Regions from separate parts of the Bacillus sp. L381 genome, predicted to be linked through region 1. Evidence: predicted binding sites of a transcription regulator. Region 1 holds the regulator's gene; the other holds the start of a gene.

Region 1 (11,651 bases):
CTGACACAGCAATTGCGGGAATTGGAAGCAGACGGCGTCATCAACCGGATCGTGTACAATCAGGTGCCGCCAAAAGTCGAATACGAGCTGAGTGAATACGGGCACAGTCTGGAAAGAATTTTAAACGCGCTGTGCGATTGGGGCGCGATGCATATTTCTAAACGGTACGGCGAGGTGTCTTCCGTTTTAGAGGACAGCATTTTAAATGACAAATTTAAAGATCCGGAACAAATATAAGAAAAAAGCAGGCAGCATGAGACGCTGATCCTGCTTTTTTTATGGAAAAAAGATCATTTTATATGCAAAAAAACCGATTGAACAACATATTGATCGGTATAAGGGTGGATTTTTATCAAGTTGTACTGGCGGATTTCTTTTAATGTGTTATACTATATATAATTAAAAATTAATTAGAGTGGCATATTAAAAAGGGGTGACCTGAGCATGAAGGTAAAAGTAGCAATCAACGGGTTTGGAAGAATCGGAAGAATGGTGTTCAGAAAAGCGATGGAAGATGATCAAATTCAAATAACAGCCATTAATGCAAGCTATCCCCCGGAAACGCTTGCTCATTTGATAAAGTATGACACAATCCACGGCAGATACGATCAAGAAGTCGAGGCCGCCGAAGACAGTCTGATTGTCAACGGAAAACATATTATGCTGTTCAATCGGCGGGATCCGAGAGAGCTTCCGTGGAAAGAGTGCGGAATAGACATCGTCGTAGAGGCAACGGGAAAATTTAATTCAAAAGAAAAAGCCATGAGCCATATTGAAGCAGGGGCAAAAAAGGTCATTTTAACCGCTCCGGGCAAAAATGAAGACGTTACCATTGTCATGGGAGTCAATGAAGAGCAATTCAATCCGGATGAACATGTGATTATTTCAAATGCATCCTGCACGACAAACTGTCTCGCACCGGTCGTTAAAGTGCTTGATCAGGAATTCGGGATTGAAAGCGGCCTGATGACGACTGTTCACGCTTATACGAATGACCAAAAAAATATCGACAACCCGCATAAAGATCTGCGGCGGGCGAGAGCGTGCGGAGAATCCATCATTCCGACTTCTACAGGCGCCGCAAAAGCGCTGTCGCTCGTGCTGCCTCATCTGAAAGGAAAACTTCACGGCCTTGCTTTACGGGTTCCTGTTCCCAATGTGTCATTAGTAGACCTCGTCTGCGATCTGAAAACAGATGTGTCGGCCGAGCAAGTGAACGCCGCTTTCCAAAGAGCCGCAAAGACGTCAATGTACGGAATTCTTGATTATTCGGATGAGCCGCTTGTGTCTTCGGATTATAATACGAATTCACATTCCGCGATCATTGACGGACTGACAACAATGGTGATGGAAGACCGAAAAGTAAAGGTGCTCGCCTGGTATGACAATGAATGGGGATATTCCTGCCGGGTCGTTGATCTTATCCGTCACGTGGCCGCGCGAATGAAACACCCGTCAGCTGTGTAGAATAAAGATCATGGACTTTTGTTAGAAAAAACCCTTAACGGCATATTCGCAAAAAACACTTCTTGCAAAATAAACTTAAACACAGTATACTATCTTTCGTGAACTTCTTGCTCGTGACTGCTTCGGAATTACTTAAAGGGTTAGGACCTCTCCGGACTAACTTTCCCCCGTGGTAAATAGCCGGGTCAGTTCTCGGAAATTCACTTTTTTAATTCTTGTTAAGGGGGGTCCATGATTATGGAAACAATGGGGCGTCACGTCATCTCCGAGCTGTGGGGATGCGATTTTGATAAGCTCAATGACATGGATTTTATTGAAAAAACGTTTGTAAATGCTGCTTTGAAATCAGGAGCTGAGGTGCGCGAGGTCGCATTTCACAAATTTGCACCGCAAGGCGTAAGCGGAGTCGTTATAATCTCTGAGTCACATTTAACGATTCACAGTTTTCCTGAACACGGATATGCAAGCATTGATGTTTATACTTGTGGAGACCTGGATCCTAATGTGGCTGCTGATTACATTGCGGACGCATTACATGCAGATACAAGAGAAAACATTGAAATACCGAGAGGAATGGGGCCTGTACAGATCAAACAGGCACAAGCGAAAGTACTGTAATTTTCAAAACGCACACACAAGGGAGCTAAGCTGAAAAAGCCATTACGCGCTTTGAGGCTGATGCTCCTTTTCTAATGTAAAAAAACAGCATTGCTTTTTCTTTAAGCATTTTTTTTGTAAAATAGAGAAAGATAAGGCCGGTCTATCGGCTCTCCCAACACAATAGGCTCATCCTAGAAACGTTGGCGGGCATTTACCGGAAGCTTGTGAACCGCATTACAGCAACGAAACAGATGGGAGCTGATCCAATTTGAAATGTCCTTCATGCCAGCATAACGGTTCCCGCGTACTTGATTCACGGCCTGCGGACGAAGGGAAATCAATCCGCAGAAGGCGGGAATGCGAAGCCTGCCATTACCGCTTCACCACATTTGAGAAGTTTGAAGAGATGCCTCTGATCGTCGTGAAAAAAGAAGGCGTCCGGGAAGAATTCAGCCGTGAAAAAATGCTGCGCGGGTTAATTAAAGCTTGTGAAAAAAGACCCGTTCCTTTAAAAACACTGGAAGACATGTGCTTTGACATTGAAAAAGAGCTGCGAAATCAAGGCGTATCTGAAGTCAAAAGCGAACTAGTCGGAGAAATGGTGATGGACCGCCTGGCGAAAATCGATGAGGTGTCTTATGTCCGCTTTGCCTCCGTCTACCGGCAGTTTAAGGATATAAACGTGTTTATCGATGAATTGAAAGATTTAATAAAGAAAGAACGCTAAAGAGCTAAGAGATTGTGTCTGGCTCTTTTCTCATGAGCAAAATTGGCATTTGATAGATTGCGGAAACGGTGTAAAATGAGAGTAGAAACATATCGGAAGGTTTGAGAATCATGGCTGACTATTGGAATGACGTATTGCCTGTAGATCCTTACACGGTCAAAAGCCGTTCGCTTCTTCAGGATGTCGACAGACAGGTTTTGACACATCTGTACCAGCCGCTGATCGGTTCTTTTGCATTCTCCCTGTATATGACCTTATGGGGGGAGCTTGAGCAGAACCGTTTGTGGGGATCGGAATCCACTCACAGACAGCTGATGGGCATGATGCAGTCAAATTTAAAAAAGATTCATCATGAACAGGGAAAGCTTGAAGGAATCGGTCTGCTGAAAGTGTATATCCGCGAGTCCGAGCAAAAGGAGCGGATGTTTATTTATGAGCTGCTTCCCCCGCTCAGACCGAATGATTTTTTTGAAGACGGCATGTTGAACGTCTTTCTTTATAACAGAGTCGGTAAAACGAAATACCAGCAGCTGAGACAATTTTACACGCATCCTTCCGTCGGCGAAGGCGCAAGGGAAATTACGCGGCCTTTTAATCACGCCTTTGCTTCTTTCCAGCCGAGCGAGTGGAAAATGACGCCGGATATGGAAGAAGCGATGAACCTCCCCGAGGATTATGAGACGGCGTCTGTCGGACAAGCGCCTTCCTATACGGTGACGGAGGAAGTGTTTGATTTTGAGCTGTTTTTAGCGGGATTATCAGAAACAATGATACCGCGCAAATCAATCACACAGGACGTGCGGGAGAGTATTAAAAAGCTTTCGTATTTATACGGAATAGATCCTATCTCCATGCAGCACGTCGTCATGACCGCAATTAATGAACAGGATACGATAACGGCCGAAGCGCTGAGGAAAGCGGCCAGCGACTGGTACCAAATTGAGAGAAGCGGGAAGCTCCCGGAATTGATTGATAAAACACAGCCTGTCCGTCTGAGAGAAAACAAGGCGGAAAAGGAAGATTCATTGAATGCCGAACTCATTGCACAGCTTGAGACCATTTCACCGAGAAAGCTCCTTCAGGACATTGCGGACGGGACCGAGCCGTCAAAAGCCGACCTGCAGATCATAGCGGATATTATGTTCGAACAGAAGCTTGAGCCCGGTGTCACCAATGTGCTGATTTATTATGTCATGCTGAAAACGGATATGAAGCTGTCCAAAAACTATATCCAAAAAATCGCCGCCCACTGGGCCAGAAAGAAAGTCAAAACGGTGCGGGAAGCTATGAAGCTCGCAATAGAAGAGCATAGGCAATATCTTGATTGGGCGGACGGCAAAACAAACGGCGCGCCGCGCGGCAAAAAAACCGTCCGGGAAGAAAAACGCCCTGATTGGATGAAAGAAGAAGAAACAGGGAATAAGCCTGAAAAGCCGGCTCTTTCCGCACAGGATCTTGAAGAACAGAAGAAAAAAATGATGGAAGAAATGAAAAAACTGAAAAAATACTCTGCCTATTGAGACAGAGAAGCGGGGTGATATGTAATGGAACCGATCAGCCGATCCTTAGAAGGCGTGACGAAGAGACCTGACTTTCAAAAACGCCTGGAACGAATGCAGCAGCAGGTCATGGCCGACAAAGACGTCCAGGCTTTTTTGAAGGAACAGAATGATGTAATCAATCAAAGCATGATTGACAGAGGGTTAAATAAACTGTACGAATACGTTCAGCAAAGCAAGCAGTGCGCCTTCTGTTCAAAAGACAACGAGACGAACAGCCTGCTTGAAGGCTATCATCCGAAGCTTGTGATCAACGGGCGTTCGATTGATATTGAATATTACGAATGTCCGGAAAAGAGAAAGCTCGACCGCCAGAAAAGACAAAAGTCCCTGATGAAGAGCATGTATATCCAGAAAGATCTGCTTGGCGCGACCTTTCAGCAGATCGACATTACTGATCCGAGCAGACTCGGCATTTTCCAGCACGTGACTGATTTTTTGAAGAGCTATAATGAAACGGGCAAAGGCAAAGGGCTGTACCTGTACGGGAAATTCGGAATCGGAAAGACATTTATTTTAGCCGCCATTGCCAATGAGCTTGCGGAAAAAGAGTATTCATCAATGATCGTATATGTTCCCGAATTTGTCAGAGAGCTGAAAAACTCGCTCCAGGATCAGTCGCTGGAGGAGAAACTGAATATGGTAAAAACGACGCCCGTACTGATGCTTGATGACATCGGAGCGGAATCAATGACAAGCTGGGTCAGGGATGAGGTCATCGGCACCGTGCTTCAGCACAGAATGAGCCAGCAGCTTCCTACTTTCTTCTCGTCTAATTTTTCACCTGACGAGCTGAAGCATCATTTTACGTATTCACAGCGGGGAGAAAAGGAAGAAGTCAAAGCGGCAAGATTGATGGAGCGGATTTTATATTTGGCTTCGCCTGTCCGTCTTGACGGGGAAAACCGCCGCCGTTCATAGTGCCGGCGACAAATGGGAAGGATTTGAGGGAATGAGGAATAAGAAGGCTGTCACATGGGCTGCGGCTGCGGCGGGAGCGGGCCTTTTGCTGTGGGCAAACCGCAAATATCTGAATCTGTCGCCTAAGGAGATCCGTCTTTGGGTGTTATCGTTCGGTGTTTTTGCGCCGCTTGTGTTTATCGGAATTTCCATCGTGAGGCCTTTTGTGCTGTTTCCCGTATCAATCGTTTCCGTCGCCGGAGGATTGGCGTTCGGACCGTTTTTCGGCACCGTGTATACGCTGGCAGGCTCAATGGGCGCTGCCGCCGTGTCTTTTTTTGCGGCGGGCCTGTTTGCCTTTAAAGAAAAAAGCCGTCACGGAAAAATGGAAGTCATTCAAAAGCAGATGAAAACCAATGGTTTCTTTTATATTTTTATCCTTCGCATTCTGCCTGTTAACTTTGATGTGATCAGCTATGCCGCGGGTCTTTCGAAAGTCAGGCCGATGACGTATCTTTTGGCGACCGCGGCGGGCATCATTCCGGGAACGATTGTCCTGAATGTGCTCGGCGCGAGCTTTATGTCCGGCAATGTGCTGACCATGTTCGGAGTGATCTGTCTTTACATCGTGTTTTTATCGCTTCCCCTCATATTTAAAAAGAAGATGCGCCATTTGTTCAGCGGTGAAAGCTAACCTTTACGTCTATTTTAAAAAGATCCCCCATATACTTGTAACAGATGCCGTAAGGGGGGACAAATATGCTTGAAGTGATCTTTGAAGATGACCACGATACCGCCGCTTTTTTACATCTCATTCAGCAATCGGACGACCGGAGACATTTTATTGTCCGTGAAGGCATAAAAAAAGTCGGAATCGAAAGGTCTGAATCGGCTTTTTCCGTTCAGCGTTTTATTGAGCCGATATTTGTCAGGTTTTTTTTAGAATGTAAAGAAGACGAGCATATGCTTTCTCTCATAGAGGACGCATATTGCTTCACCGATCAGGATGAACAGCAGCAAATCCTTCAGCTTGCGCACAGCATTATGGAAGGAGAGCTTGATGATCATCCGTTTGAGCCGAAGAAAGAGCCGCGCGCACAGTTTATTTCAGATGCGCTCCGGACGATTTCACTTGATGCGGGTGTTTTTTCCGTGCGTTCGTTTCAGACGTTCCGGCTTGGCAAGTATTATGAGCGGCTCAGGGAATACACGGAGGCTGCGATAGATGAATACCGGATGGAACAGGAATATCAAAACTTTATCCAGTCTCTGAGAGATTACGTGACATCCAATCCGCCGCGGATGAAGAAAGTCCGCATCGTACATGACCGGGCTTTTACGCTGTGGGAGCTGCGCTATGTGTCAGAACGGGAACAGAAAAAATACATAGACAGACGGTTCGTGCGGGAGCACCCGATGTATATAGATTCCCATCTGCTTGCGCCGCTGATCTCCATTGCGCCCGAGACGGTGGAATTGTATACGGACAAACCGGAGCATATGATGTCCAGAACGATTCAAAACGTGTTTCAGGAGAGGGTGCGCCTCTTCCCGTTAGGCGCGTTTGTGTCGGAGAAGACGGAAGGATAGCCGCACAGACGGCCTTGCGGCAGCAGCGGGGCTGTCTGGGCGAAATCAGATGGAAAACCGAGTTGCATTTTTCTCACAGACATTTTATAATACATAACAGATTAATGATTGCTACACGTATTGATAAGGACATGAAGCATTGATACCGGCTTTATAAGAGAGGAGAGCCCAGGCTGAAAGCTTTCCAGCTATGGATCATTGTCTTTACCGCCTTTGAACTTCAGCTGTGAACGCAGGAATAAGCGCCAGTAATAGCTGACGGGAACTCCCGTTACAGAGTTTAGAGCCGCAGGTGCCGAAAAAATCGGCCGCGCGGAAAAAAGGGTGGAACCACGATTCCGTTTATTTAACCTCGTCCCTTTCATAGGGGGCGGGGTTTTTGATTTGTATAAAAAAAGGAGTGACGAAGATGTCAGATATGATCAACATCACATTTCCGGACGGAGCGGTAAAGGAATTTCCGAAAGGATCAACAACAGAAGATATCGCGGCATCCATCAGTCCGGGATTAAAGAAAAAGTCTTTAGCCGGTAAACTGAACGGACAGGAAATTGATTTAAGAACGCCGATTCAAGAGGACGGTGCCGTAGAAATCATTACAGAAGGCACAGAAGAAGGCCTGAACATCATGCGGCACAGCACGGCGCATTTATTGGCTCAGGCGATTAAGCGCATTTATAAAGATGTGAAATTCGGAGTCGGTCCCGTCATTGAAAACGGATTTTATTATGACGTTGAAATGGAGCAGGCGCTGACGCCGGATGACCTTCCGAAGATTGAAAAAGAAATGAAACGCATTGTCGGTGAAAATCTGCCGATCATCCGAAAAGAAGTGAGCCGTGATGAAGCAAAAGCCATGTTTGCGGAAATCGGCGATAATCTGAAGCTTGAACTGCTGGATGCCATCCCTGAAGACGAAACGGTCTCCATTTATGAGCAGGGCGAGTTTTTTGACCTCTGCCGCGGCGTGCACGTGCCGTCTACAGGAAAAATTAAAGAATTTAAACTGCTCAGCCTTGCAGGCGCGTACTGGCGCGGAGACAGCAAAAACCAAATGCTTCAGCGCATTTACGGCACGGCCTTCTTTAAAAAGGATGACTTGAAAGAGCATTTGCGCATGCTTGAAGAAGCGAAAGAGCGCGACCACCGAAAACTGGGAAAAGAATTAAAATTGTTCGCCAACTCTCAAAAAGTCGGACAAGGCCTGCCGCTCTGGCTGCCGAAAGGCGCGACGATCCGCCGCGTGATCGAGCGATACATTGTGGATAAAGAGCTGAGCCTCGGCTATGAGCACGTCTATACGCCTGTTCTCGGAAGCAAAGACCTGTACGAAACATCAGGACACTGGGAACATTATCAGGACGGCATGTTCCCGCCGATGGAAATGGACAATGAAACGCTTGTGCTTCGTCCGATGAACTGTCCTCACCATATGATGATTTACAAACAGGACATTCACAGCTACCGCGAGCTTCCGATCCGCATTGCCGAGCTCGGAACGATGCACCGCTATGAAATGTCAGGAGCGCTTTCAGGTCTTCAGCGCGTACGCGGCATGACGTTAAATGACGCACACATTTTCGTCCGCCCTGATCAGATTAAAGAAGAATTCATCCGCACGGTCCGTTTGATTCAAGACGTATACGAAGACTTCGGCCTGAGTGATTACACTTTCCGCCTGTCTTACCGCGATCCTGAAGATACGGAGAAATATTTTGATGATGATGACATGTGGAACAAAGCGCAATCCATGCTGAAGGCGGCAATGGATGAAATCGGCCATGATTACTATGAAGCGGAAGGCGAAGCGGCGTTTTACGGCCCTAAGCTTGACGTGCAGGTAAAAACGGCGATCGGCAAAGAAGAGACATTGTCAACTGTACAGCTTGACTTCCTTCTTCCGGAACGCTTTGATCTCACTTACGTCGGTGAAGACGGCAAACAGCACCGTCCTGTTGTTATTCACCGCGGTGTCGTATCAACGATGGAACGCTTCGTTGCTTTCTTAATCGAAGAGCACAAAGGCGCTCTTCCGACATGGCTTGCGCCGGTGCAATTCCAAGTCATTCCAGTATCACCGTCTGTGCATCTTGACTACGCGAAAAAAGTGCAGGAGCGCCTGCAGCGTGAAGGCCTGCGTGTCGAGCTTGACAGCCGGGACGAGAAAATCGGCTATAAAATCCGTGAAGCCCAAATGCAAAAAATCCCGTACATGCTTGTGGTCGGTGACCAAGAAGCGGAAAACGGCGGGGTAAACGTCCGGAAATACGGCGAGCAGAAATCCGAAACCGTTTCACTGGACGATTTTGTGAAAAAGGCTGTAGCCGAAGCGAAAAAATAATCCGGAAACATAAAAAACCCCATTCTGAATGAGTGGGGTTTTTTCGGTATATGATTATCTTTGTTTTTGTTTCTCTATAATCGCAAACAGCTCGTGAAGATCGCTGATCACGTAATCAGGCGTAATGTCCGTTTCATTTTTCTTGTTCGTCCGGTTTACCCAGACAGTTGTGATGCCTGCCCGTTTGGCTCCCAATATATCAGTATTGAGGTTGTCTCCGACCATAATGGCGTCTTCTTTTTTCAGATGCAGAAGACTGAGGCAATGTTCAAAGATGGAGGCGTCTGGTTTCCCTTTTCCGAAAGCGCCAGAGATGACAATTTCATTAAAATAAGGCGCGAGCTCAGGAACGCCGGCAAGTTTTTCTTTCTGCAGGCTGGGGTCGCCGTTTGTCAGCAGAAGCAATTCATAAACGCCTTTCAGCTTTTCAAGCACCGCAAACGTCTCATCATACACATACGGACGCTGTCTGCGTTCCGCCGCGAAAAACTCCGCTAAATATTCGCCGTAAGCCGCATCGTCTATGCCGACGCTTTTTAACCCGTTCGTCCAGGCGTTTCGTCTGTATTCCGGCGCAATCTGATTCAGCTTTTTAAATCCTTCGCTGACCGGCTCAGAAAAATTCGCCCATAATCCTTCAAATGGATTAATGCCGATCATGACCGTATAAGGATAGGTTTCGTATGACATATACAATTCCCGTGCCGCTTTCCGAACCGCTTCTTCGAATGTGTGCGGGTCAAGGCCATACTTTTTTTCCGCTTGTAAACATGTTTCTCTGAATGTTGTTATGACGCTTTTTTCATCCCATAACAGTGTATCGTCCAAATCAAAAAATACGGCTTTCATGATCTTCTCCTCTTTGTTATATTCTGAAACTATCTGCCGAAAGGCTCCCGTTTATTCTACAATAGATACATAGACTGTGAAAGATTTGTTTTCAGATGATTTGAAAAAAACAGGCAGATTTGTGTCCGATTCTGTCTCTTGCTTTAAAACATGATAAAATAAAATTTGAAAGAACAGGTGAAAAAGTATGCTGCATTTGATCATTATGATGCTGGAAAGAGTCGGAATTATCGTCATATTGGGATTCGTTCTGGCTCATACCAGATTGTTCAGACAGGCTCTCCAGCAGCCTGAGAGCTATAAAGGAAAAGCGGTGCTGATTTCAATTTTCTCGCTGTTCAGTATCATCAGTAACTATACGGGGATAGAAATTCAGCGGAATATGATCATGAATAATGACTGGGTGTTTCAAATTAATCCGTCCGGTTCAATTGCCAATACACGGATTATGGGCGTTGAAATCGGCGGACTCTTAGGCGGCCCGTATGTGGGGATCGGCGTCGGCATACTGGCCGGCCTGCATCGTTTATCACTCGGCGGCGCGACCGCAGTCAGCTGTGCCGTCTCTTCCGTTTTAGCGGGCGTTTTGTCCGGCTGGATCGGGCGGTATTTCAGAAAACGTTATGCAATGCCGACGCCGCGGGTTGCCGCACTTGTCGGGCTTGGGATGGAATCTTTGCAAATGCTGCTCATCCTCTTGATGGCCAAGCCGTTTTCTGACGCTTGGACGCTTGTGAGCATCATCGGCATCCCGATGATATTGGTAAACGGGTCAGGGACTTTTATTTTTCTTTCCATCATTCAGTCAATTATCCGGAAAGAAGAGCGGGCAAGAGCGCTTGAAACTCACAGAGTGCTCATGATTGCCGACCAGACGCTTCCGTTTTTCCGCCAAGGGCTGAATGAAAGCTCATGCAAAAGCGTTGCCGCCATCATTCACAGGCAGACAGGGACGGATGCGGTATCACTTACGGATAATGAAAAGATTTTAGCGCATGTTGGGGCGGGTGCCGACCATCATATTCCGTCTAAAAGCCTGATCACCGGATTGTCAAAACGGGTCATCAAAACGGGTCATATTATGAAAGCGACATCAAAGGAAGAAATTGAATGCACGCACGATCCCTGTCCGTTGCATGCGGCTATCGTATTGCCGCTGACGTCAAACGGCAAAACGATCGGAACATTGAAAATGTACTTTAAAAGCCCGTCGGGTTTAAGCCGGGTTGAAGAAGAGCTCGCGGAAGGACTTGCCATGCTGTTTTCCACCCAACTTGAGCTCGGCGAGGCGGAACTGCAGAGCAAATTGCTGAAAGATGCAGAAATAAAGGCGCTTCAGGCACAGGTCAATCCGCATTTTCTGTTTAATGCGATCAATACGATTTCTGCTCTTTGCCGCACGGATGTGGAAAAAACCCGAAAGCTTCTGCTGCAGCTCAGCGTCTATTTCCGTTCCAATCTGCAGGGAGCAAGGCAGCTGCTCATTCCGCTTTCTAAAGAACTGAACCATCTGCAGGCATATTTATCACTGGAGCAGGCTCGTTTTCCCGGGAAATATAAAATCAGTCTTGAGATCGAAAATGGTTTGGAGGATATCGAAATCCCTCCTTTTGTGCTG
Region 2 (11,651 bases), 920 kb from region 1:
GACACAGACGACGATTCCTGCGTTCCATGCTTCTTCAACGGCCTTGACGAGCGGATCATCCGTTTCTTTGTCATATCTGAGCGCTTCTCCGCCCAGCGACATGCTGATGATCCGGATCGGGTTCTCGGTGTATTCTTTATTATATTGTATACACCATTCCACTCCTTCAATGATATCAGCCAAGGTTCCTGATCCTGATTTGTTTAATACCTTGACACCGATCAGATTGGCTTCCGGCGCCGGTCCCTGATATTTTCCGGAAGAGGAAGCGCCGCTGCTCGCGATATCACCGGCGCAATGAGTGCCGTGGCCATTGTCATCATACGGTTCTGTCCTTTGGTTTACAAAGTCGGCAAATCCGGTAATTCTGCCTTCTAAATCGGGATGCTGATAGATTCCGGTATCAATAACGGCAACGGTTACGCCTTTCCCTGTTAATACGGTGCCGTTTCGGGTCACTTCTTTTGCATGGGAAGATTCCGCTGCTGTATCAAGAAGTGCTTTTACTTCACGGTTTAAATAGATTTTACGGATATCCCGGCATTGAGAAAGAAGCATATGAAGGGCGGATGGGGTGACTTCCGCGCTGCAGCAATTAAATGTTTGAAACTGCTTTTTTATAGTGCAGCGTTTCTCATTTGATAGGACCTGTCCTGTGCTGTGAAAACCTGATTCGTGGCATCCCTCTTCGAATTCAATGATGACTGACATTTTCTTTCTGTTTTTTACCTTCTCTTCGAAAAAACTGTGCAAAAAGCAAGGCGTCCATTTGAAAGGTTTATATAACTGTAATACGTTTTCTCTGAGCGGCCAGTCCAGCTTATGAGCATTTGACCGCACCATTTGTACCATTGAGTAACCAAACATATATACTTTTCCTCCCATTCTGGCGATTCTCTCTATACCATATGAACAGGCTGTATGTTCGGTCAGTTTGTTTGTCCTTCAGAGAGCTGGTTACTTGCGGCTTTTTCAGATGAAAAAGAAATGAATAAGTTGAAATCGAACATTTGTTCGTTTATAATGAAGCCGACAGAAGGAGGTATAAATATGAACATGATATTGAGACATTCCTTGGAAAAGCAGCTTCCAATTGATATTATATATATGAAAAAAGACGGCTCGATTTCAAAACGGACCATTATTATTAAAAAAGGGGATGAGCGGGCTGTGAAGGCATTCTGCTGTACAAAAAGGCAGATGAGAACCTTTTTGACGGAGTCCATTCTGTCCTGCGCATTTGCTTCGGGAGGCGGATCTGCATTTTTAAGAGCGTATTCTTGATGTTTTCCGTTTCCTCTGTCAATCTACCGTCCCTGAAAATTCGGGCATTCCTCCCTTTTTTTTTGCCTTCTCTCAACCTTTTTTCACTGATACCCGGCATCTGAAGGCTTGAACCGTGACAATCCATTGATTTTTCGAAACCGGGAAGTTTTTCACTGATGATAATGTGAATAGAATGTTAAGATAAGACCTATTGACAAGAACCCATATAATGAACATTTCATTTTTCAGAAAGGAGAACAAAAGGAGAACTGATGAAGAGAATTTTACTTAATGTCATCATTATCGTAGCAATGGTCTTACTAATAAGATGTGTTCATTATGCGTCAGACCCTGATCCCTCGAATTCCTCTGATACATACACAGATTTTAAAGATCTGGCTGAACACGAAGACCCCGATGATTATCATATATCGTACAATAAGCAAGAGGGGAGCTCGGTATTGATCATGTCGCCGCACGGGGGCAGAATTGAGGGCGGGGTGAGCGAGATCGTCCGCTCTTTCAGAGATGATTTTTCAACCTACCTGTTTGAGGGATTAAAAACGCATGATAACCAGACCCTTCATATTACGAGCACCAAGTTCGATGAGCCTTTAGCAGTCAAAAGCATTAAACAGCACCGTTATGTTATCGCGGTTCACGGTTATAAAAGCGACGAGAAAAACACTCTTGTCGGAGGAAGTGACCGGAAGCGGGCGAAAAAATTGGTGAAAGCTCTTAAACGAAACGGATTTTCTGCAGAATTGGCAACCTCAAGAACCGGGCTGTCCGGAGTTGACATCGAAAATATCAATAACCAGACCCAAACCGGGCTGAGCATACAGCTTGAGATCAGCAGAGAACAACGGGAAGCGTTTTTTGATAATTTTGATTACCGTGAAAGAGAATTCACAAAAACGGAGGAATTTTACCGGTTTGTCCGTACGATAAAAAGAGTGATCAATCAAGAGTATTCTTGAGCTTAAAATAAGACAAACCAGTGAAAGTTGAGTAAACTGAAAAAAAAGGAGGATTGCCCCTTGGCAAAACATCATTTTTATTTAAAAGCAAATTGGCCCGGAAATCGGAACGGCGTCGGCGATATTAAAAGCGGCCGGCTGGAAACGGCTGTGTCCATTCCTAAGGAAATGGACGGACCGGGAGAAGGCACAAACCCTGATGAAATGCTGCTTGGAGCAGCCGCGACCTGTTATATTATAACGCTCGCGGCAATGATGGAAAGAAGCGGTCTGGATAAAGAAGACTTACATATGGAATCTGAAGGAATTGTAGACGTAACAAACGGTGTATTTACATATCAAAAAATCATTCACCGCCCGTTTATATTATTAAAGCCGGGGGCAACTGAAACGGAGTTTACGCTGGCCAGGAAGCTAGCGCAAAAAGCGGAGTCCTCGTGTATGATTTCACGAGCGGTCCAGGGAAACGTGGAGATGGAGCTTGAAGTGGAAGTAAAAGCCGCCCGCGATTGATGAGTTCAAACGGTCAGCTCCGGGCCGTTTGATTTTTTTTACCTTTTTGAGACTTGGAACGGTTCAGCAGGATAACGCCCGTGATGACCAATATGAGACCGATTATCATTTTGACTGTCATGGCCTCCTTAAAAACGATAAAGCCGACAATCGCTGTTAAAGCCGTGCCGACACCTGACCATGTCGCGTATGCGCTGGATAAATCAAGGCTTTTCAAAGAGAAGCTCAAAAACATAAAAGAGGCTCCGATTCCGGCAATGACGCCGAGAGCGGGCCATAGGTGGGTAAAACCGTCCGACAGCTTCAGCATCGTGCTTCCAAACACTTCTGATACAATGGCTAATGCCAAGCAGAGTAATCCTTTCATTATCATGCCTCTCCTTTCTACCAATTCATCAAAATGACACCGGCCAATAAGAAAAAGAGCCCGATGACAGCCTGCTTGTCCAGTTTTTCATGAAACCACTTCGCTCCGATAATGGATGCTAGCACCGTTCCGGCTCCGCTCCATGTTGCATAGGATAAGCTGAGCGGAATGAGATTCAGTGTCAGTGAAAGCATATAAAAGGCCAATGAATAGCCTGCCACTACAAGCGCGCTCGGCAAAAACCGCGTAAATCCGCGGGAGATCTTCAGCATGGCCGCACCAATTGACTCTGATAAAATAGCAATTGTGAGGAAGATATAACCTAGAATCATATCCCATCCCCCTCTCATCATCATCTTCATGCCTTTCGTTCAAGGCAGTAAAATAAAATGATATCCGAACTTTGCCCGGCAAGTCAAGACATTTGGCCTATATAAAAAGGCCCCTGAAGAGGAGCCCTTTTTGATTGTCTTAGTAGTAATACGGATAGTAAGGGTAGCCGTAACCCCCGTACAAATACGGATTTAATAAGGCGCTTCCGACCAGACCCCCGACAAGCCCTCCGGCAAACGGACCGCCGAAAAATCCAAACGGACGTCCGAATCCATAGCCAAACCAAGGGCGGCCAAACCAAGGCCGGCCAAAACCAAAACCCGGCCGTCCGAATCCGAATCCGGGACGTCCGAACCCAAAACCAGGCCGGCCAAACCCGAAACCAGGCCGTCCAAACTGTCTCATATCACTATCTGCTGCGTATGCGTATTCTTCATTCATAATTAAGGTACCTCCAAGAATAAATTTTAGATGATAACAGAGTATTCAGCCCACCAATTTTTGATTGGGCGTTTATCAAAAAAATAAAGGAGTGAGCTTTGTGGGCTTGTATCAGTCCGATTGGTCAAAAAAACCTCCGCACACACACGCATATCGGGCTAAAACGGATGTTGTGCAGGGGCATTACCATTTGATTGAAGGCTTTTCGCAGCCTGAGAACGGCAGCAATACAGATGAGCATACACATTTCTATAAGGGCATCACCTCTTTTGAAAACGGCCATTTCCATAGGTATTACGGTATTTCCGGCCCTGCCATTCCGAGGGTTGACGGAACACATTATCATGAGCTTGCAGAGACCACCTTTGCCGCTTACAATGAGCCGATTCAGATCCGCTATGGCGGGGTCGTTTACGATCCGCGGGAGCAAGACCGGAAAACACATCACCACAAGCTTAAAGGAAAAACGAGAGAGGTTGTCGGCAACGAGCCGCTCGGGTGGTAATTGACGTTTAGCACTCAGAAAAAAGGGCAAAATGGATAGGTGCATGGAGAAATGAATGCTATAATCAGGGGGAGATTTATAAAAGAGAGTGATACATATTGAAAAATACAAAACAGCCTGTCGTCATACTCGTCGGCCCGACGGCAGTCGGAAAAACAAAACTGAGCATCGGACTCGCAAAAATGCTGAATGCGGAAATCATCAGCGGAGATTCCATGCAGGTATATAAGGGGATGGATATCGGTACGGCCAAAGTCACCGAAGAAGAGACAGAAGGCGTGCCGCATCATCTGATTGATATTTTGGAGCCGTCCGACACTTTTTCAACGGCGGATTATCAAAAAATGGTGAGGGAAAAAATCAGCGAGATTGCCGGTGGAGGAAAGCTCCCGATGATTGTCGGAGGGACTGGTCTGTACATACAGTCTGTGCTGTATGATTATACGTTCACGGAACACTCCGGCGATCCTGTATTCCGGGAGCGCATGGTGAAACTGGCGACAGAAGAAGGGGCGGAAGCTCTTCATGCCAAGCTTACGGCAGCCGATCCGGAAGCGGCGGCGGCCATTCATCAAAACAATACGCGAAGAGTCATTCGCGCGCTCGAAATTCTGCATATATCAGGAAAAACAATGTCAGAGCATCTTAAAACCCAAAAACGGGAGCTGCTTTACAATGCGGTTCTCATCGGTCTTACAATGGACAGAGAAGTGCTGTACGGCCGGATTAATGATCGTGTTGACCTGATGATGGAAGCCGGCCTTCTTGATGAAGTCAAGCGGCTGTATGATATGAATATCCGGGACAGCCAATCGATTCAGGCGATCGGCTATAAAGAGCTGTATGAATATCTGGATGGAAAAGTACCGCTCCCTCAGGCTGTGGAACAATTAAAACAGAATTCAAGACGTTATGCGAAACGCCAGCTGACCTGGTTTCGCAATAAAATGTCCGTCTCATGGACCGATATGACCCCGCCTGTGGATATCGAACAGAAAAAAAAGGAAATTTTCGAGTGTATAGCAGGAAAACTGGAAATTTAATCGAAACAGTATTGTATTGAGAACCAAGGAGGACGAAACATGAAACCGATTAATATTCAAGATCAGTTTTTGAATCAAATCCGAAAAGACAATACGTTCGTCACGGTGTTTTTACTCAACGGCTTTCAGCTTCGCGGCCAGGTAAAAGGCTTTGATAACTTTACCGTCTTGCTCGAAACAGAGGGGAAGCAGCAGCTTATTTATAAACATGCTATCTCCACGTTCGCCCCGCAAAAAAACGTTCAGCTTGAGCTTGAATAGACTTTTTGCCAAAGACCATGAAGCATGGTCTTTTTTTATGCGCGCCTGTATATTGGCGCCTGGAGATCGGAAACATAAAAGGGGGATCGGAAAACCATGTTTGAAAGTGAGAATGAACTGAGAAGAATCAGGATTACGCTCGTTTGGATCGCTGTTTTTTTGCTGTTCGGAGCATGCAGCAATCATGAGACGGTGGTGACGGATCATGACGGCGGCTCAACGGATACCGAACCGCTGACAGAAGGCACGGTGCAGCTGGAACATAACCATTTCGGCGTAGTCGAGGGCGGTTACATGAAAATATACCGCTACGATGAAAAAACGAATAAAATCAAACTGAAAAAAGAAACGGCGCTGGATGAGCTTGAATAAATTTCACAAGCGTTCGAATTTACAAAGCGGGCCGCACAAGCTACACTAGGTACTGACATTGATCATGCAGAGGGTGAGACGATTGAAACACAAGGTGATAATCAACCATTGGGAAGAAACCTGTGAAGATGATTCCTGCTATGAATATGGAACCAGCATCATCGTTGACGGCAAAGAACTGATTAGAGAGGCTTCCATTACAAGCGCTCTGAAAGCCGTACTGAAAGAAATCGGTGCTGATGTGGAAATAGAAGAAACCGTTGAAAGCGAAAAAAAATGTGATTCTTACAAAAAATAAGAATAAAAGTCTAGACTACTAAGCAGTTTTTTTTCATGTTATGATAGACATCGGCTTACACATGACACCTTGAGTAGGATGAGAGATGATTCTCGTTCTGCTCTCTTTTTTGGGCGTTAATCGGGTCAGAACCAAGGTCCGCTCTTTCAAAAATATGAACTTTTTATAAATCGATCTCAATATGTTGTGTTTTTCTGAGAGGTTAGTATACTATATATAGTGTTAAGAGATTCATTATTTTTGATAGGTCGTGATATGGATGGTTCAAATCATATTTGATTCAAAGACAGGGAATGTTCAGCGTTTTGTGAATAAAACAGACTTTCAGCTGATCCGCAAGGTGGACGAAATTGAAGATCTGGACACTCCGTTTGTACTGGTGACCTACACGACAAACTTCGGACAGGTGCCGGCATCAACGCAGGCATTTCTTGAAAAAAACGCCCATCTTCTGCAAGGAGTCGCAGCGAGCGGAAATAAAATCTGGGGTGAGAATTTTGCCAAAAGCGCCGACACGATCTCAAAGCAGTATCAGGTGCCGGTCCTTCTTAAATTTGAACTCAGCGGCACAGCGAAAGACGTTGAATTGTTTACTCAGGAGGTAGAAAAAGTTGTCACAAAACCAAGTGCCAAAATGGATTCAGTTAAATAACGAAATTATGATCCAACAAGATGGAAAATTCCAGTTTGATAAAGATAAAGAGGCTGTACATAGCTATTTTGTTGACTATATCAATCAAAACACGGTATTCTTTCACGATTTGAAAGAAAAGCTGGATTATCTGATTGAAAATCAATATTACGAAGAAGAGTTTTTGAGCCTCTATTCGTTTGAAGAGATAAAAGATGTTTTCAAGACAGCTTACGCGAAGAAATTTCGTTTTCCATCCTTCATGAGTGCTTTTAAATTTTATAACGATTATGCATTGAAAACGAATGACAAGAAAAAAATCCTTGAGCGGTACGAGGACAGAATTTCCATCGTGGCCCTGTTTTTTGCAAACGGCGACGCGGAAAAAGCGAAAGACTATGTGCGCTTAATGATTAACCAGGAATATCAGCCGAGCACGCCGACATTCTTAAATGCCGGACGCAAACGCCGCGGCGAGCTGGTCAGCTGTTTCCTTTTGGAAGTCAATGACTCGCTGAATGATATTTCAAGAGCGATCGACATCTCCATGCAGCTTTCGAAGCTTGGAGGAGGCGTGTCACTTAACCTGTCGAAGCTCCGTGCCAAAGGCGAAGCGATTAAAGATGTGGAAAATGCCACAAAAGGCGTCGTAGGCGTGATGAAACTTCTTGATAATGCGTTCCGTTATGCTGACCAAATGGGGCAAAGACAAGGCTCAGGCGCGGCATACCTGAACATTTTCCACCGGGATATTAATGATTTTCTTGATACGAAAAAAATCTCGGCTGATGAAGACGTCCGCGTTAAAACCCTTTCCATCGGCGTCGTGATTCCGGACAAGTTCGTCGAGCTTGCGAGAGAGGATAAAGCCGCTTATGTCTTTTATCCGCATACGATTTATAAAGAATACGGCCAGCATATGGACGAAATGGACATGACGGCGATGTATGAGGAGCTTGTCGACAATCCGCGCGTCAAAAAAGAAAAAGTGAATGCGCGCAAATTGCTTGAAAAGCTTGCCGTTCTCCGCTCTGAGTCAGGCTATCCGTACATTATGTTCCAGGACAACGTAAATAAAGAGCACGCGAATAACCACGTCTCAAAAGTGAAATTCTCGAACCTTTGCTCTGAAGTGCTTCAAGCGTCACAAGTTTCAGCTTACACAGATTATGACGAAGAAGATGAAATCGGCTTGGACATTTCCTGCAACCTAGGTTCTTTAAATATTTTGAATGTCATGAAACATAAATCGATTGAGCGCACGGTGAAACTCGCGACGGATTCTCTGACTCATGTGTCCGAGACGACGGATATCCGCAACGCGCCGGCGGTCAGACGCGCGAACAAAGCGATGAAATCGATCGGTTTAGGCGCGATGAACCTGCACGGCTACCTTGCCCAAAACGGCATCGCTTATGAAAGCCCGGAAGCAAGAGACTTCGCGAATACGTTCTTTATGATGGTAAACTTTTATTCCATCCAGCGTTCAGCTGAACTTGCGAAAGAAAAAGGCGAAACGTTTGAGCATTATGAAGGCTCTACTTATGCAACGGGAGAATATTTCAATAAATACATCGAAAAAGAGTTCTCGCCGGCATACGAAAAAATCGCTGCGCTCTTTGAAGGCATGCACATTCCGACAATCGAAGACTGGAAAGAGCTGAAGGCGTTTGTCGCTGAACACGGCATGTACCACAGCTACAGACTGTGTATCGCGCCGACAGGCTCCATTTCCTACGTCCAATCCAGCACGGCATCCGTTATGCCGATTATGGAACGGATCGAAGAAAGAACATACGGAAACTCAAAAACGTATTACCCGATGCCGGGGTTAGCGTCTAATAACTGGTTCTTCTACAAAGAAGCTTATGATATGGACATGTTCAAAGTGGTGGATATGATCGCGACAATCCAGCAGCATATCGATCAGGGAATCAGCTTCACCCTGTTTTTGAAAGATACGATGACAACTCGTGATCTGAACCGTATTGATCTGTATGCCCACCATAGAGGCATCAAAACCATTTACTATGCAAGAACGAAAGATACCGGGCAGGACAGCTGTCTTTCTTGTGTTGTTTGATTAAAGGAGAGTTTACAGTGACAAAAATTTATGACGCAGCAAACTGGTCAAAGCATGAAGATGATTTCACCCAAATGTTTTACAACCAAAACGTAAAGCAGTTTTGGCTTCCGGAAGAGATCGCATTAAACGGCGATCTCCTCACTTGGAAGTATTTGGGTAAAAATGAACAGGATACGTACATGAAGGTCCTCGCCGGCCTGACACTGCTTGATACAGAGCAGGGGAACACGGGCATGCCGATTGTGGCCGAGCACGTAGAAGGCCATCAGCGAAAAGCGGTTCTTAATTTCATGGCGATGATGGAAAACGCGGTGCACGCAAAATCATATTCAAATATTTTTATGACGCTTGCACCAACTGAAACGATCAACGAAGTGTTTGAATGGGTGAAGCAGAATAAATACTTGCAGAAAAAAGCCCACACCGTCGTCGGACTGTACCGCGCCATAAAAAAAGATGATGAGATTTCGCTGTTTAAAGCGATGGTCGCTTCCGTTTACTTAGAAAGCTTCCTTTTCTACAGCGGTTTCTATTATCCGTTATATTTCTACGGACAGGGAAAACTGATGCAAAGCGGTGAAATCATCAACCTGATTCTTCGTGATGAAGCGATCCACGGTGTCTATGTCGGACTGCTTGCTCAAGAAATATACAATAAACAAACAGAAGCGAAAAAAGCGGAACTTCGCGAATTTGCGATTGAGCTTTTAGAAGAGCTTTATCATAATGAGCTTGAGTATACCGAGGATCTGTACGACCAAGTCGGCCTGTCTCATGACGTAAAGAAATTTATCCGCTATAACGCCAATAAAGCGTTGATGAACTTAGGATTCGATCCTTACTTTGAAGAAGAGGATATTAATCCGATCGTATTAAACGGATTAAACACCAAAACGAAATCACATGATTTCTTCTCCATGAAAGGGAACGGCTACAAAAAAGCGACGGTAGAACCGATTAAAGACGAAGATTTTTATTTCGGCCAAGATGAAGAGCAGATATAATATCTGCTCTTTTGGCTTGAATGGAGAGGTAAGACAGGAGGAACGGACATGAATAAAATGGATGAAATCATCTTGGCTGCACCGCGAAGTGACGTCTTTCAAAATGAAACGCTGGCATTTCAGGGAGTTAACAGCGAAGATGAATGTATCGTAAAGATCATGGCTCAAATTGAGGAGCATTTTATTGACATCAGAAGAGGCGACGCGGAAGAGGACCCGCGTTTTAAACAGCCGATTCCATATGTCGTCATCCGCCGTGATGATGAGGTGTTTGTGTATGAACGGCTGGCGGGCGGCGGGGAATCGCGCCTCCATAATAAGCTTTCCCTCGGCTTCGGCGGACACATGAATCCTATGGAAGGGGCGGCTTCTTTTTCAGAGGTGCTGAAAGAGAATACCGACCGGGAGCTGGCGGAAGAACTGTACATTCGTGAGGAGGACAAACAACATATTGTCACACTCGGTTTAATCAACGATGATGAAAACAATGTTGGGAAGGTACATATCGGCATCCTTTCTGCGCTCCAATTAGCGTCTGGAGCACAAGTCGAAGTGAAAGAAAAAGATCAAATCGCCGGCCGCTGGATGAAAGTGAGCGAATTAAAAGAACAAGACGTATATCAGCGTCTTGAAACTTGGTCACAGTTTGTCGCCGATATTCTTCAATAACAGAAAAACCCCTGTTCCTCCTAAAAAAGGGAGAACAGGGGTTTTTCGTTAGTTTAGCGTAATGACGGTATCAAACCCCGCTTTTTTTGCCCGAGCTGCTAACGATTCAGCATTATCTCTGGAAGAGAATGCGCCAATCTGTACTTTAAATAAGCCGCCTGTTGAAAGCACTATCGCGTCAAAACCTTTAGACACCGCGTTGGCGGCAAGCGCATCAGCATTTGCTTTCACTTTGAAAGCGCCGATTTGCACTTTATATAAGTCAGCCTTTTTTTTTAGACTGAAAGCTTGCTCCAAGCCCTTGGCATGTCCGCTTGCAAGGCTTTCAATAAAACTGGATGTTTTCAGATGGTTTGCGTCAGCTGCCGTATCAATAAAACCATTCTCCGTCAAAATCGCCGGCATATTTGATTCCCGCAGCACATGGAAGTCGGCTGTTTTTTTCCCGCGGTCATAAAAACCGGATGCGTGGATCACTTGTGTGTGGACGGCTGATTGGTAAGTCGAGGTCGGCGCTCCGACTCCCGGATAAATATAGCTTTCAAATCCGGTTCCGCCTCCTGAGTTAATATGAATGGATAAAAAATAATCTGCGCCCCAGCTGTTGGCGGCATCTGTTCTTTCCGTCAGGCTGACCGTCTTATCGCTTGTCCTGCTCATCATGACAGAAACCCCTTCATACTCATTCGTCAGAATTGTGCGCAAAGCCAGCGCGATCTCCAGAGTGATCGCTTTTTCCTGAAGGCCGTTCCCGGTTGCACCTGAATCAGTTCCGCCATGACCGGGGTCTATAAAAATTTTAACCATTCTCCATCACCTCATTACAGCATATGATGAGATTCAAAAGGTGCTTGTACGGCTGTCATTCAGGAGAAAAATAAG

The links. Region 1 encodes NrdR, which represses ribonucleotide reductase genes. Its sites were predicted from a motif close to AACACNATATATNGTGTT; they were not measured.
Region 2: the regulator NrdR is predicted to act here: its motif matches at 6,586-6,603, upstream of nrdI (class Ib ribonucleoside-diphosphate reductase assembly flavoprotein NrdI).

What each region holds. Positions count from the first base shown of each region.
Region 1 covers NZ_CP127224.1:2,645,872-2,657,522, reverse strand. The annotation lists gene QRX25_RS13530 (winged helix-turn-helix transcriptional regulator) at 1-237, shown strand, start outside; gene QRX25_RS13525 (glyceraldehyde-3-phosphate dehydrogenase) at 445-1,467, shown strand; gene speD (adenosylmethionine decarboxylase) at 1,705-2,085, shown strand; gene nrdR (transcriptional regulator NrdR) at 2,336-2,794, shown strand; gene dnaB (replicative helicase loading/DNA remodeling protein DnaB) at 2,905-4,314, shown strand; gene dnaI (primosomal protein DnaI) at 4,339-5,274, shown strand; gene QRX25_RS13500 (TVP38/TMEM64 family protein) at 5,306-5,947, shown strand; gene ytxC (putative sporulation protein YtxC) at 6,013-6,843, shown strand; gene thrS (threonine--tRNA ligase) at 7,253-9,184, shown strand; gene QRX25_RS13485 (HAD family hydrolase) at 9,239-10,033, opposite strand; gene QRX25_RS13480 (sensor histidine kinase) at 10,221-11,651, shown strand, end outside.
Region 2 covers NZ_CP127224.1:1,723,253-1,734,903, forward strand. The annotation lists gene aprX (serine protease AprX) at 1-867, opposite strand, end outside; gene QRX25_RS08470 (hypothetical protein) at 1,051-1,284, shown strand; gene QRX25_RS08475 (poly-gamma-glutamate hydrolase family protein) at 1,539-2,246, shown strand; gene QRX25_RS08480 (OsmC family protein) at 2,307-2,759, shown strand; gene erbB (SMR family multidrug efflux transporter EbrB) at 2,773-3,126, opposite strand; gene erbA (SMR family multidrug efflux transporter EbrA) at 3,144-3,458, opposite strand; gene ymaG (inner spore coat protein YmaG) at 3,598-3,900, opposite strand; gene QRX25_RS08500 (YmaF family protein) at 3,992-4,405, shown strand; gene miaA (tRNA (adenosine(37)-N6)-dimethylallyltransferase MiaA) at 4,504-5,448, shown strand; gene hfq (RNA chaperone Hfq) at 5,488-5,709, shown strand; gene QRX25_RS08515 (YmzC family protein) at 5,806-6,081, shown strand; gene QRX25_RS08520 (hypothetical protein) at 6,164-6,379, shown strand; gene nrdI (class Ib ribonucleoside-diphosphate reductase assembly flavoprotein NrdI) at 6,639-7,031, shown strand; gene nrdE (class 1b ribonucleoside-diphosphate reductase subunit alpha) at 6,991-9,093, shown strand; gene nrdF (class 1b ribonucleoside-diphosphate reductase subunit beta) at 9,111-10,100, shown strand; gene QRX25_RS08540 (hypothetical protein) at 10,149-10,769, shown strand; gene QRX25_RS08545 (N-acetylmuramoyl-L-alanine amidase) at 10,818-11,576, opposite strand.